One region of the Paenibacillus protaetiae genome, then DNA from elsewhere that is predicted to be linked to it. Evidence: predicted binding sites of a transcription regulator. Region 1 holds the regulator's gene; the other holds the start of a gene.
The links. The regulator CtsR, encoded in region 1, represses protease genes until heat stress. The targets are predictions, from matches to a motif close to ATGGTCAATAAAGGTCAAACA.

Region 1 (4,425 bases):
CCGCTTCCTCTTGCGCTAAAGCCAATACCTTCTGTGCGCGTTCCGTAAATCTTCCAAACATCATGTTCAAGCACCCCCAAATTCAGTTTGCCCCCGCAATTGCTTGCGGATAAGTTCGGCGCGTCTTACATCGCGTGTTTCCGGATTCATCTTCTCCTTGAACGTTTGCTGCAAAAAGCCTGGCTGAGTCATCACCATTAATTCATTCATCACCGTAGGCGTAACTTCCTGCAACAATCCTAAATCTACTCCAAGCCTAACATCGGATAACCGCTGCGAAGCCTCTTTCGAGTCCATAATCGCCGCATATTTTAATATGCCGTAGGAACGTTTGATCCGGTCTTCGACCTTCAGCCGCGACTCTGTCAGCAGCCTTGATCTTGCCGCACGTTCATGCTCGATAATTTGCTTGGCTACGCCGTACAGGTTATCGATAATTTCCGTTTCCGATTGTCCCAGCGTAATCTGGTTCGATATTTGAAACAAATTGCCAAGCGCCTCGCTACCTTCGCCGTATTGACCGCGAACGGCAAGGCCTACCTGCGTAATGGCGGACAAAATCCGGTTAATTTGCTGCGTCAGCACCAGCGCCGGCAAATGCATCATGACCGAAGCCCGAATGCCCGTCCCGACATTCGTAGGACAAGTCGTCAAATAACCAAACTTTTCATCAAAAGCGTATTCCGCTTTCTCCTCAAATATATTATCAATTCTGCCAGCCAGTCCCCAAGCTTCTTGTACTTGGAATCCCGGATACAAACATTGAATGCGCAGATGGTCTTCTTCGTTAATCATAATGCTGACGGATTCATTATCGCTTAATATAACCGCCCCGCCGCGTGAATCATTGGCCAAATTCGGGCTGATTAAATGTTTTTCCACCAGCACTCTGCGCTCCAGTTCATTCAAGTCCGATAAAACAATCGTCTCGAACTTGCCCACTTGGGCGAGCTGATCGGATTTGCCGATTTCAATCAGCTGCTTCATCACTTCTTCGGACTGACTGCTGGTCGCAAGCATTGGAAAAGGATGCCGCCGCAAGTTGCGGGCCAGCCGAACTCTGCTGCTGATCACGATATCGGAATCGGGACCATCATGCTTCATCCATTCGCTTAACGCTTGCTGCGAGAAATGGCGTTGTTCCACAGATACGCCCCTCCTTCCTGCTTTACAAATCGCTGATCTTTTTTTCCAGTTCACGAATCCGGTCGCGGATTAAAGCCGCGCTTTCGAACTCTTCCCTTTCAATACGGCCTTGCATATCCCGTCTAAGCTGCTCAATTTCGCGCTTATACTGGATTTGCCCGCCGTATCTTTTTGGTATTTTCCCGACGTGCACCGTGTTGCCGTGAACCCTCTTCAACAACGGATCCAAATGATCTGCAAAATGCTTATAGCATGAGCTGCAGCCAAAACGGCCGATTTTGCTGAACTGCGCATAAGTAAGGCCGCATTCATCACACCGGGCAGCCTTTGGCTTTACCCCGCCGCCTGCTGCTCCTGCAGGCTCAAAATCAAGCAGCCCCGACAGCAAGCTATGGATGGAAAAGCCATTGGGCGCACCGGGTAAACTTTCGCCTTTTTCCCTCGCGCATGCCTCGCATATATGAAACTCCGTTTTTTCACCATTAACGATTTTTGTAAAATGGAGTGTTGCCGGCCTTTTACCGCATTCCTGACAAATCACGAATGTTGCCCCTCCTTTCGAGCTACACTACTCGCCTAACGGATTAGCAGCGTAATTAACATCGATTTCAGAAGGCGTGCCCGAATCTCATCGCGAAGCGGAAGCTTGACTGCAATCGTGTCTCTGGATATCGCTGCCCGGATCAGATTGGCTTCCCGTCTTGTAATCAATTCCGCTTCCTCCAGCTGATAAATGAGTCCTTCGGCAACACTTTGTTCCACACAATCACCAATCGTTTCATTAATGTGGAACTGAATGTTTTTTAATGCCGGCAGCTCAACCCGCTGAATGCGCACATAACCGCCGCCGCCCCTTTTGCTTTCCACCATGTAACCTTTCTCCAAGGTGAAACGGGTGCTGATGACATAGTTAATTTGCGAAGGAACACACGAGAATTGGTCAGCAAGCTCGTTCCTCTGAATCTCAACAGCTCCATCCGAACTGTTCTGCAGCAATTGCTTCAAGTACTGCTCAATGAGATCGGAAATGTTGCGCATATCACCAACCTCCATGAAATGCTGCAAATATCGCTGTACCGGCTGAATGAAACTTTAGCCTGGATTTGGCTGTAATCCGCCTGCGTTTAGCAAGAAGATTACCGCTGCGGAACAGCTCTATTCAGCAGCTGCAATTGACTTTGACTTTCTTTGACTTTAAATTCATTATACGCAAAAATCAAAAAAGGTCAAGAGATGGAGTTTAAATTTTCAGACGATTTTCAAATCCTTATTTTGAAAGCCGTTATGATCTAGCATGATGCGGTCCATGCTTATTTATACCCATAGACAGCGCCGGCCGGAACTTATTCGATCATTCATTTATTATGTGGTGTGAAAGCATCGTTCATTCACATAAATAAACAGCTTGTGAACAAAAGTGTGTATAAGAGGAACTGCATGCTGGGGGTAAAATCTCAATAAGAAGGCTTTTGCGGAATTTAGACAACTATTCACATGTGCATAATTTCAGCTGATGCAGCCGGTTATCCCGTTTATTCTAGATGATCTGCTGCTGCTAACCATGAAGTTATGCAGACTTGTGGGCAAACAAGGGGATAACCCGAGTCGATTTCGCTGCTAAAGCGCCTGCTCACAGGAGGTAATGCATCGGTTAATCAATGCTGCTTATCCTTCGGTGCACCAAGGGCCAGTTACCCCCCATTGTGCGTGATGTGGACAACAGTAAGCTGTTTGTGATGCTTTGCCAATTCACAACCGGAAACAAACCATAATGCTAAACCATTATTTAATCCATTAATTATTAAGGACACAAAAAAACCTGCCACAAGACTGTGACAGGTTCTTCGTGCTTGGCGACGTCCTACTCTCCCAGGACCCTGCGGTCCAAGTACCATCGGCGCTGGAGGGCTTAACGGTCGTGTTCGGTATGGGAACGCGTGGTTCCCCTCCGCCATCGCCACCAAACGTGGTTTACAGCGTAAACCTTCAAGGTTTTGCGCCTTGAAAACTGGATGCGAAAGGGTATGCAATGAATCTTTAGCTTGATTTAGGATAAGCCCTCGACCGATTAGTATTCGTCAGCTGCACGCATTGCTGCGCTTCCACCCCGAACCTATCCACCTCGTCGTCTACAAGGGGTCTTACATACTGGGAAATCTCATCTTGAGGGGGGCTTCACGCTTAGATGCTTTCAGCGCTTATCCCGTCCGTACATAGCTACCCAGCGGTGCTCCTGGCGGAACAACTGGTACACCAGCGGTACGTCCATCCCGGTCCTCTCGTACTAAGGACAGCTCCTCTCAAATTTCCTACGCCCACGACAGATAGGGACCGAACTGTCTCACGACGTTCTGAACCCAGCTCGCGTACCGCTTTAATGGGCGAACAGCCCAACCCTTGGGACCTACTTCAGCCCCAGGATGCGATGAGCCGACATCGAGGTGCCAAACCTCCCCGTCGATGTGGACTCTTGGGGGAGATAAGCCTGTTATCCCCAGGGTAGCTTTTATCCGTTGAGCGATGGCCCTTCCATGCGGTACCACCGGATCACTAAGCCCGACTTTCGTCCCTGCTCGACTTGTTGGTCTCGCAGTCAAGCTCCCTTATGCCTTTGCACTCTCCGAATGATTTCCAACCATTCTGAGGGAACCTTTGGGCGCCTCCGTTACTTTTTAGGAGGCGACCGCCCCAGTCAAACTGCCCGCCTGACACGGTCCCCCTACCGGATTCACGGTAGCGGGTTAGAACTCCGATACGATCAGGGTGGTATCCCAACGTCGCCTCCACACAAGCTGGCGCTCATGCTTCCCAGGCTCCCACCTATCCTGTACAGATCGTACCAAAGTCCAATATCAAGCTGCAGTAAAGCTCCATGGGGTCTTTCCGTCTTGTCGCGGGTAACCTGCATCTTCACAGGTATTAAAATTTCACCGGATCTCTCGTTGAGACAGCGCCCAAGTCGTTACGCCATTCGTGCGGGTCAGAATTTACCTGACAAGGAATTTCGCTACCTTAGGACCGTTATAGTTACGGCCGCCGTTTACTGGGGCTTCGGTTCACAGCTTCGGGTTACCCCTAACCGCTCCCCTTAACCTTCCAGCACCGGGCAGGCGTCAGCCCGTATACTTCGCCTTGCGGCTTCGCACAGACCTGTGTTTTTGCTAAACAGTCGCTTGGGCCTTTTCACTGCGGCCCCCTCGGGCTATTCACCCTACCGAGGCACCCCTTCTCCCGAAGTTACGGGGTCATTTTGCCGAGTTCCTTAACGAGAGTTACTCC
Region 2 (4,425 bases), 670 kb from region 1:
CTGCTTTCAGCCGGTCTTACAGACCTTTGCTTGCGATATAAGCGGCAAGGTCAACAACGCGATTCGAGTAGCCCCACTCGTTGTCGTACCAGGAAACGACTTTCACCATGTTGCCTTCAACAACCATCGTCGACAAGGAGTCGATTGTCGAGGAAGCTGGGTCGCCGTTGTAGTCGCTCGATACAAGCGGCTCTTCGGAGAAGTTCAAGATGCCTTTCAGCGGGCCTTCGGAAGCGGCTTTCAGCGCTGCGTTCACTTCGTCAACCGTTACGTTTACTTTCAGTTCGGCAACGAGGTCCGTTACGGAAACGTTTTTCGTAGGAACACGCATCGACATACCGTTCAGCTTGCCTTTCAGCTCAGGCAGTACAAGGCCTACCGCTTTTGCAGCGCCAGTTGTCGAAGGGATGATGTTTTCTGCAGCAGCGCGGGCGCGGCGCAGATCTTTGTGAGGCAGGTCAAGCACTTGCTGGTCGTTCGTGTACGAGTGAACCGTCGTCATCATGCCTTTTACGATACCGAACTTGTCGTTCAGCACTTTCGCGAAAGGAGCGAGACAGTTCGTGGTGCAGGAAGCGTTCGAAATAACCGTGTGGCTTGCTGCATCGTATTTGTCTTCGTTAACGCCCATAACGATCGTGATGTCTTCGTTAGTAGCAGGAGCGGAAATGATAACTTTTTTCGCGCCGCCTTTCAGGTGAAGCTCGGCTTTTTCTTTCGCTGTGAAAATACCTGTCGATTCTACAACGATTTCAACGCCGTATTGCGCCCAAGGAAGGTTCTCAGGGTTGCGTTCTGCAAACACTTTGATTTCGCGGCCGTTCACAACGAGCGCGCCTTCTTTTGCTTCTACTGTAGCGTCCAGTCTGCCGTGCGTTGTGTCGTATTTGAGCAGGTGAGCCAGCGTGTTTGTGTCCGTCAAGTCGTTGACTGCAACAACTTCTACTTCAGGGTTGTTCAGAGCAGCGCGGAATACGTTGCGGCCGATACGTCCAAAACCATTGATACCAACTTTAACCATTGTGAGTTGCCTCCTAAATGTCTTTTATGATGAAAAATATATTTCAAGACAGGACACGGCTGACAGGTGTGCAGACCCGGCGTGCCCCGTCAAGATAGCTTGTGCTGCTCTTCCTCTTCGATAAAGGCGATAATATCATGCGCGGCGGCTTCATCCGTCACCAGCACATCATCGTGGCCAAACCGCATGATGGCGGTAATAGCTTCCGCTTTGCTTTTGCCGCCGGCTACACCGATAACAACCTCAGTGTTCACAATATCCTCCAGGTGTAATCCTACCGTCTGATTTTTGTGGACAACCGAACCGTTTTTATCAAAATAAAAGCCAAACGCTTCAGCGAGCGCGCCTTCCTGCGCCATTTCCTCAATTTCCTTCTCATCCAGCTTCCGGCGTCTTGCCATGACGGCAGCTTCGCCAATCCCGTGCACCACGATCCGGGCGCTGCGGATGACCTTTACCATTTCGCGGATGGTCGGCTCCTGCATAATCGAAGCAAAAGCTTCTTCGCCTAAATGGTCCGGCACATGAAGCAGCCGGTAATGCGCCCCCGTCCGTTTCGCCATGGTGGAAGCAAGCGTATTCGCCTGATAATCCAAGCTTTCGCCTAGCCCTCCTCGGGCCGGTACGAACAGATTGGTTTTCAGCGGCGCCGGCGCGGTCAACTGATTCGCGACTTGCGCAAGCGTCGAACCGCCGGTAATGGCGACTACGTCGTTTGGCCTGAGCATCTTGCCCAGCACCTGGCTTCCCGCCTTGCCAAGCTCGCGTTTCGTTTGCGGTGAAATGTCGGAATCTCCCGCTACAACGATCACTTGCTTCAGCTTAAAATGCGCGCGGATTTTTTCTTCCAGCTGGTTAAGGCCGATAAGCGACTTATAAAATGGCTCCAGCTTCTCCAGCAATTCCTTGCCTGCTTCGCTGATCCGCATGCCGTTTGGGTAAATCTCTAGCAAGCCCTGCGACTTCAGCAGGTCCGTCTCTGCACGCAATACCCTTTCGGTCATTCCGAGTGTTGAGGCAAGCGCGCGGCGGCCAATCAGATCGGAGAGCATAACCTGATGCAAAATGGAGTAGCGTTTCGACATGACATCCAACAGATCGGGCAGAAGCTGCTGCTGCAGTTCAATGATCTGATGCATCTTTTTTTCATTCACTCCAGTTGGACTGAACCCCAATTGTATAGGACGTTTTACGTCCCGCGGTAACATTTTAAGTCCCACAATTATCTTAACCAAAATGAACCTGTTGTGCAACCTATTGAAAACGCTTGCCGACATTTTTCATACAAAAATATTTTTTTGAATCGCCGCTTGCAATTCGGCACACCGAGATATATAATAAATCTTGCTTTTGTTTTTTATGCGCCCGTGGTCCAATGGATATGACGTAGGCCTCCGGAGCCTGAGATCTAGGTTCGATTCCTAGCGGGCGCGCCATTTGATATGAACTGACAGCCTCTGCTTCTGCGCAGAGGCTTTTTTCATGCCTGTTTCCCGCTGCGGTCCGGCTGCTGCGGATGTCCAGCCGCAGCAGCCGGGCGTTCGCACCCTTGCACTACTATGGAAAAGGACGGCTCCTGCTCTTTGCTGCCTATCGTCAGCGTTACGCTGATATGCTCTGCTTTAAGGCCACCTGAGCCTTGTCCGCCTCGAACTGGACAGTGTAACCCAGCGCTTCTCCGAGGCTTCACTCCTTAAATTTAACTTTTGCACATAATGACCATAATACCTCTAAAAAATCGGAAGTGCGGCACTCATTTTCTTTTGTTTGACTTTCTTTGACTTTTGTTGTCCAATTCGTTAGAATGGGTACATTAGCAATAAAATTAACCGTTTCCGAATGAGGAGGGAATTGTAATGGATATGAACTTTGTCCCCATGGTTATTGAGCAAAACAATCGAGGCGAACGTGCCTATGACATCTACTCCCGTCTGTTGAAGGACCGGATTATTTTCCTCGGCACCGGCGTGAATGACGTTGTTGCGAACTCGATTATCGCACAAATGCTGTTCCTGGCGGCTGACGATCCGGAGAAGGACATCTCCCTTTACATTAACAGCCCCGGCGGTTCCATCACGGCGGGAATGGCCATCTACGATACAATGCAATACATTAAACCGGATGTGTCGACGATTTGCGTAGGCATGGCCGCTTCGATGGGCGCGTTCCTGCTGACGGCAGGCGCCAAAGGCAAACGTTACGCATTGCCGAACAGCGAAGTGATGATTCACCAGCCGCTGGGCGGAGCCGAAGGCCAAGCAAGCGACATCGAAATCCGGGCGCGCCGCATTCTGAAAATGCGCGACAAGTTAAACGGCATTCTAGCTGAACGTTCGGGACAGCCGCTTGACCGGATCGAACGGGATACGGACCGCGATTATTTCATGAGCGCTCATGAAGCGGTTGAATACGGCCTGATCGATAAAGTGATCGACAAAGTCCAATAAACCAAAAACCGGCCCCATTATTGCAGCTGCTGCAATAATGGGGCCGGTTTTTGGTTTAGACGAAACATCGGCTTGGCTAGGGTTCCCCTTGGCTGCGCCAAACGCCAAGGCTCTTATCGGGTAACGTTAAGAGCCCCACCAAAAAAAGCTCCACAACGGAGCTTTTGGTCAACGTGCTTTATGGTGACGCAAAGAAAAACGAGTTATTGGTTCTCGAGCTCTTCTTTGCTGACAAGTGCAACTAAAGCGTTTACAGCCTGTTCCGCGTCCGAACCTTCCGCACTTATATATACTTCAGTTCCGGAGCTAATCGCCAGGCTCATAATGCCCATGATCGATTTAGCGTTTACTTTTTTATCGTCTTTCTCCACAAAAACTTCTGAGGAAAATTTATTCGCTTCTTGAACGAATAGCGCAGCTGGTCTTGCGTGAAGACCTGTTTTCAACCGAACGACAACCGGTAGTCTTGCCATGGAATTACCCCCTATATCATAATCAACCTGCTTCATGTATTGGTGCTGGACCGGTACGACTCTCGACCTTCGATGCGCCTCCGATCGTTCCGTAGGCAAAGCTGTACAGCTCCACAAAAACGCATATTGCAAAGAAGTCGATTCCCCACATTATTATATCATTATACAATCGGATGCACTAGCCAAAAAAGTCTATCCGTTCCTTAATTTTTCCGCAAGTTCATCAATTTTTCGCAATCGGTGATTCACACCGGATTTGCTCACTTTCATTTTTAGCATTTCCCCAACCTCTTTTAAATTCATGTCGGGATGCTGCAGCCGGATTTGGGCGACTTCCTTCAGCTTCTCAGGCAAATTGTCCAGTCCGACCTCGCGTTCAAGCAGCTTTATATTTTCGATTTGGCGCACGGCAGCACCTATCGTTTTATTCAAATTCGCGGTTTCACAGTTCACGATCCGGTTGACCGAGTTCCGCATGTCGCGC

Region 2: clpP (ATP-dependent Clp endopeptidase proteolytic subunit ClpP) is a predicted target of CtsR. The motif match lies at 2,786-2,806, and genes of this name have one in related genera.

The regions. Positions count from the first base shown of each region.
Region 1 is NZ_CP035492.1:3,682,503-3,686,927, reverse strand. Features, by position in the region: gene clpC (ATP-dependent protease ATP-binding subunit ClpC) at 1-64, opposite strand, end outside; gene mcsB (protein-arginine kinase McsB) at 67-1,104, opposite strand; gene mcsA (protein-arginine kinase activator protein McsA) at 1,169-1,687, opposite strand; gene ET464_RS16950 (CtsR family transcriptional regulator) at 1,723-2,184, opposite strand; rRNA gene rrf (5S ribosomal RNA) at 2,995-3,111, opposite strand; rRNA gene ET464_RS16940 (23S ribosomal RNA) at 3,195-4,425, opposite strand, start outside.
Region 2 is NZ_CP035492.1:3,008,085-3,012,509, forward strand. Features, by position in the region: gene gap (type I glyceraldehyde-3-phosphate dehydrogenase) at 17-1,021, opposite strand; gene ET464_RS13845 (sugar-binding transcriptional regulator) at 1,111-2,160, opposite strand; tRNA gene ET464_RS13850 (tRNA-Arg) at 2,383-2,457, shown strand; gene clpP (ATP-dependent Clp endopeptidase proteolytic subunit ClpP) at 2,884-3,468, shown strand; gene ET464_RS13860 (HPr family phosphocarrier protein) at 3,672-3,941, opposite strand; gene whiA (DNA-binding protein WhiA) at 4,134-4,425, opposite strand, start outside.